2 regions of the Chryseobacterium sp. UF-81 genome follow, and region 1 is predicted to be linked to the other one. Evidence: riboswitches for the same ligand, from Rfam matches in the RefSeq annotation. Region 1 holds a riboswitch; the other holds the start of a gene.
What was found. Region 1 has a riboswitch for S-adenosylmethionine ahead of AC4IFE_RS06835 (TonB-dependent receptor plug domain-containing protein). Riboswitches for the same ligand answer to the same signal wherever they lie in the genome.

Region 1 (3,213 bases):
TCTTGGGAGAATTTAGAAGTAGCTTTGGTATATCCGAACTGGAAATCCAGTTTTTGAGACTTGTCGCTGAAACGCTTCTGATACGTTACAACAGCTTCCTGCCTCAGGTTATTGGTATGAGCGACATCGGATGCTTCATAATCAGCTTCTCTGTATTTGACAGGATCAAAGCTTATGGGAATATCGGCAAGTCCTCTACTGGCAGTATAGTTGTCATTATTGTTGTGGTAAATATCGTAGTTCAGCAATAATCTGTCCTGTCCAAGATCAAAAGTCAATCCTGATTTTGCAAAATATCCGCGTCCTATTCTGTCTGTATTGTTATGCAGAAGTACATCCTGATCGCCATTTAACATACTTTCACGGTAATTCTGGCCTACATTCAGCTGCCATCCGAAAAGTTTATTTCTTGCATTCAGATTTAAAGAATTAGTGGTTCTGCTTCTGAATTTATCGTAATTGGTAAACGAGTAATTTCCAGAATAGGTTGCTGTTAAATACTTATTGGCATTCTTATTTGTAATGATATTCATGATGGCACCTCCTGAGGTAGCCGGGTACTCTGCTCCCGGCTGGGTGATCACTTCTATTCTGTCTACCGAGTTGGCAGGCATCCCTTCAAGAAAAGAATTCAGTTCATTTGAAGTGATATTTAAAGGCCTTCCGTTCAGGTAAACATCCAGGATTTTTCCCTGGTACATCATTCCTGCGATATCGGTAGAAACCAATCCCGGAAGTTTTTTGATACCTTCCAGCACATTCCCGTTATTCAGCTGCGGCTGTTCAGAAAAATCAAAAATAGTACGGTCTGCTTTCTGTTCAACGGCTTTTTTAGTTTTGGTGATAACTACGCCTTCAATTTGCTTTTCTTTCTCTGTACTGTTGCTGTTCTTCTCCTGTGAAAAGACAAAAACAGACCCTAACAGAGATAGCGTAAGTATAGTTTTTCTCATAATGCTTTTTTTACTACTGTTCAGTTAGACGTAAAAAAGAGCAATTTGTTACGGTGAAATTTCCGAAAAGTTAAATTTTTGGGCAATTATTTTTTTATTTCCGAAATAATTATATCTTTGCCACGTAATTATCAAGAATCTCATAGATGGGATAGCAACCTGCAAAAACAAGCAAGGTGCTGAAATAGATAAGCCGGTATGCCCGGAAAAAATGTTTATTCTCTATTTTCTCCCATCTTGACATTTTTGTTTTAAAAATAAAATCAATGTTTAAAGACAAGGGAAACCACAAGACCAATTTAAATTTTCGTTTCTCAGATCATGAAGTATCCCTTCATTATTCTGACCTGTTTTCATGCCATTCTCACATGTGCATGTGTTGTTGTTTCTAGACTTCTTTAAAAAATAATTCAATCATTCAGGCTTTTGACCGTAACCTTAAAATAAAGGTTGCAGGAATTCTATTGCCAAAAATTAACCCACAATCAGTAATAAAAAATATAGAAAACACATGCGTAATTTCGATAAAAAAATAATCACGGCTTCAGCTGCTCTTATTTCAGCATTTTACTTCGGACAGACGGATTCTGCATCATCCAAAAAGATCGATGATGTAGTGATCCTGGGATCAAGAGGATCCGGAAGATCCCTTACAGAAACCCCGGTACCGGTAGACATCATCAATATCTCAAAGATCTTAAGACAGAGTCCTGTTAACAATATAAGCCAGGCTCTCAACTATGTGGTGCCTTCATTTTCTTCCACTTCCCATACTGTAAATGATGGAACAGATTTCGTAGACCCTGCTCTCCTCAGAGGACTTGGCCCTGATCAGGTTTTGGTTTTGCTTAACGGAAAAAGAAGATACCAATCTTCTCTTATCAATGTTACGCTAACACCGGGAAGAGGTTCTGTGGGAACAGACCTTAATGCTATTCCTGCTTTTGCCCTGGATAAGATTGAAGTGCTGAGAGACGGGGCTTCTGCTCAATACGGTTCTGATGCCATTGCGGGAGTCGTGAATTTAGGGCTTAAAAGACGGTTGGGATTATCGGGACAGGTTTTCCTGGGAGGATATGCTTCACCCGTTGCCAATAATTTTTCCGGAGGAATAGATGGGCAGACCATCTCAGCGGATCTGAACTACGGAGCAAAAATTGGTGAAAAAGGATTTATTAATGTAACAGGTTCCGTACAGTATCGTGATCCGTATTCAAGAGCGGGCGTACGTCAGGGGAATATTTTTAATGCCTATAATGCAATTAATTACAGGGCATTGCAGAACGGAGTGAATATCGATGGATTATATAAAAACATTACCAATACTTCCAACACTCAGCAGATCATCAATACGGTTAAGCAATATGCAGCACAGGTTGATTACTTTTCACAGGATTTTAAAAATCAGATATCGGGAGCCAACAGCATTGCAGCATTACAAGGACTGCTAGGGAAAGATTTTACCGATCAGGAACTGAGTTACAGAGGTCTGGAAAGAAAAGATTTCAGTCTGAGAGCGGGACAGTCTAAACTACAGTCGGCACAGCTCTTTTTCAATTCTGAAATTCCGGTCAGTGAAGACTGGAAAGTGTATTCCTTTGGTGGGTACAGCTACCGTTTAGGAAATGCCGGCGGATTTTATCGTCTGCCGAACACCGAAAGAAATATAAATGCCGTTACCCCGAATGGATATCTGCCACAGATTGAAGCAAGTGTCAATGACTATTCTTTAGCCGGAGGGATCAAAGGAAAATGGAATGGCTGGAATGTAGATCTGAGTAATACTTTCGGTAAAAATGCTTTTAATTTCGGTGTAGTTAATACATTTAATGCCTCTCTTGGAGACAGATCACCAAGAACTTTTGAGGCAGGAGGATCAGAATTCTTACAAAATACCCTGAATCTGGATTTTTCCAAAAAATATGATGTCCTTCACGGCTTAAATGTAGCCTTCGGAGGAGAGTATCGCTATGAAAATTATAAAGTGAATGCAGGAAATGAAAATTCTTATGTTTCCTATGATATATATGGACGTGTAGTGATTGCTGCTACCCCGGATAATGAAAAGGTAACCGATTTTTTTGGAGTTACAAGACCTGCCGGTTCCCAGGTTTTTCCGGGATTCAGCCCGGATAATGCCATTTCAGGAAGCCGAAACAGTGTAGCAGCATACGCCGATGTTGAAATTGAACCAACGGATTGGTGGCTATTGGAAGGTGCTGTCCGTTTTGAAAATTATTCAGACTTCGGTTCCACGTTC
Region 2 (3,213 bases), on a different contig from region 1:
AGCGTACATCGCCATCCAGCTTGTTCCGTCGGCCTGTTCAAGGTGTTGTCCGTCTTTCAGTTCCATATTACGGTCAAAAGCACCAATATTGTCCAGACCAAGGAAACCTCCTCCAAAAATATTGTTACCGCTTTTATCCTTTCGGTTGACCCACCATGTAAAGTTCAGGAGCAGTTTCTGGAAAACTTTTTCGAGAAATAAAAGATCAGGTTTACCGTTTTGCTTTTCATCAATTTTGAAAACCCGGAAACAGGACCATGCGTGTACCGGTGGATTTACGTCGCTCAGGTTCCATTCATAGGCAGGAAGCTGGCCATTCGGATGCATATACCATTCCTTTGTCAAAAGCAGAAGCTGCCCTTTTGCAAATTCACCGTCAATAATAGAAAAAGGAACGCAGTGAAATGCCAGGTCCCACGTTGCATACCATGGATATTCCCATTTATCAGGCATGGAAATGATATCCTTATTGTGAAGATGATTCCATTCTGTATTTCTTACATACTCATTAAAATTTCTGGGAGCCTTATGATTAGGGTCACCTTTCAGCCATTTCCCTACATTATAATGATAGAACTGTTTATTCCAGAGAAGTCCTGCAAAAGCCTGACGCTGGACATTCCTTTCGTCTTCATTAGTTGTTTCACTCTGGATGTCATTGTAAAACTCATCTGCTTCGGCAATTCTTGTACTGAAAATTTCGTCAAACTTATCAAAGGGTTCATCCGTTTCATCAGGGCACAACCTGAAATCAAAAGTTTTGGATTGTCCGGCCCCAATCATTTCATCGATAATGAAGGAGGCTTTGGTGCCTCTCTTTTCCGGATTTACCGTATTGCTTCCATAGATGATATGATCATTTATTCCGTCTTTAAAATAGGTGTTTCCAGGATAAGGTGCTCCGTATAATTTCGGAGTATTTGTTTCATTTTCGCAGAAAGCACTTTTAGCAGCCAGATTTCTTGAATAAAGCTTTTTAATCGAAATGCTGTCATGATTAATATCAATGCATCCGTCATATGACGCATTCATCTGGGCTTTATAAGTATTATAGCCCCATTTCCAGTTATTTCGGAACCATGCAGTAGGAGCTATAACGATGGGAGCATCCTGCAGGCTCCGGTTATGGATGGTTACCCTTGCAAGAATATCATTGTGGTCTGCTTTACAGTATTCAATGAAAATATCAAAATATTCATCATTATTAAAAATTCCGGTATCAAATAGTTCATATTCAGGTTCCTTTTTGCTTCGTCTTCCGTTTTCGGCAACAAGATCATCATAAGGAAACGGATTGATAGGATATTTATACACCATTTTCATATAGCTGTGGGTAGGTGTATTATCTAAGTAGTAAAAAATTTCTTTGATATCCTCTCCGTGGTTACCCTGAGGATTGCTTAAGCCAAAAAAACGTTCTTTTACGATTTTATCTTTTTTATTCCAGAAGGAAAAGGCAAAACAGAAAATCTGCTTTACATCAGAAATCCCGGCGATCCCTTCTTCCCCCCATCGGTAGGCATAACTTTCTGCATTATTATGGTTGGCGTAATGCCAGGCATTTCCGTTCGGGCTGTAGTCTTCACGTACATTTCCCCATTGCCGGTTACTGACGTATGGACCCCAGTTTTTCCATTTAGAATCTTGTAATCTTTCTTTCTCAACAGTCATATTTCATCACTTTTTCAATACGAAGTTAGTTTTTTTGAAAAATAATTCCAATTCCTCTCACCTGAAGAATTATTAACATAGCCCTGAAACGCTTATTATTACAGTGTTTTTAAATATTAAATATTTTTTCTTTTTAATTTTAAAAGAAAAGACTTATCTTTGCAGAGCGTTCATTCAAATATTGAAAATGTTATCAAGAAAGGTTGAGGGATTAGACCCTATGAAACCTTAGCAACCCTTTGTGCAAGCAGAGAAGGTGCTACGTTCTACCAATTTATTTTGGACAGATAACTTACTGAAGTTCTTTTCAGCCATTTCCTGTGGCATTTTCAATTGTATTAAAATAATAGAATTGAAAACAGAACTAAACTATATTAATCTTTCGTATCGTACCCATTCCCAAAAGGAATACAATATCCCGTTGACTTATCAGGTCTTCGGGAAAGACCTGTTTACAGCACCTGTTATATTGGTAAATCATGCCTTAACCGGAAATTCAAATGTTTCCGGAGAAAAAGGATGGTGGAAAAAGCTGATCGGTGAAAATGAGGTTATTGATACGACTCAATATACAGTTCTGTGTTTCAATATTCCCGGAAACGGATATGATCATTTTTTAATTGACGAATACGAAGACTTCACGCCATCAGATATTGCTGAAATATTTCTGAAAGGCCTCGAAGCTTTACACATCAAAAAATTATACGCCATTATCGGAGGTTCTCTCGGAGGAGGGATTGCGTGGGAAATGCTTGCCAAACAACCACAGTTGGCAGAGATTTTTATTCCCATTGCCTGTGATTTTAAAACCCACGACTGGCTTCACGCGCAGTGCCTGGTTCAGAAATTTCTGCTGAATGGAAATGATGAACCCCTGCAGAAAGCAAGAATCCATGCGATGCTGTGTTACAGAACCCCTCAATCCTTAAATGACAGATTTCAAAACAGATACGACTATAAAAAACAGCGGTTAAAGTCAGAAGACTGGCTGGTTTATCACGGAAATTCATTGAACGAAAGATTTAGTTTAAAATCATATAAGCTCATGAACCATCTGCTGATGAATATTAATGCCGAAGAAGAAAAGTTGGAAAAAATCGGTGCCCGAATGCACCTTATCGCAGTGGACACAGATTTATTTTTCCCTGCTTCGGAAATCCGAATGTGCTTTGAACAGCTGAAAGAGAAAAACAAAGAGGTTTTCTATCATGAAATACAGTCAATTCACGGGCATGATGCCTTCCTAATGGAATACGAACAATTAAATACTATCATAAAAAATATTTTGTAGAATGAGAAATGCCAACGAAATAAAGTTTTTAAGAAACAGATCAATCATCAAGTTTGAAGGAGAAGATTTCCTGGGTGAAATCGGGATCGACGGAAGAATTTTTAAGGCGCTTACTTTGGCGCGCATCAGTGTAGGAGTGATCTCCCAACAGGCCATTGAAAACGGAATATCCATTCTGGTCAATGAAGCCGATGCAGAAAAAGCAGTTACCTGCCTGATCGACGAATTTGAAGCAGAAAGAAAATCAGGAA

Region 2: another riboswitch for S-adenosylmethionine. It lies ahead of AC4IFE_RS04780 (alpha/beta fold hydrolase); the one in region 1 lies ahead of AC4IFE_RS06835 (TonB-dependent receptor plug domain-containing protein).

Annotation. Positions count from the first base shown of each region.
Region 1 is NZ_JBSIBX010000003.1:302,869-306,081, forward strand. Features, by position in the region: gene AC4IFE_RS06830 (outer membrane beta-barrel protein) at 1-953, opposite strand, end outside; SAM-I-IV-variant riboswitch at 1,077-1,175, shown strand; gene AC4IFE_RS06835 (TonB-dependent receptor plug domain-containing protein) at 1,465-3,213, shown strand, end outside.
Region 2 is NZ_JBSIBX010000002.1:370,516-373,728, forward strand. Features, by position in the region: gene AC4IFE_RS04775 (MGH1-like glycoside hydrolase domain-containing protein) at 1-1,671, opposite strand, end outside; SAM riboswitch class I at 1,859-1,965, shown strand; gene AC4IFE_RS04780 (alpha/beta fold hydrolase) at 2,024-2,962, shown strand; gene AC4IFE_RS04785 (ACT domain-containing protein) at 2,964-3,213, shown strand, end outside.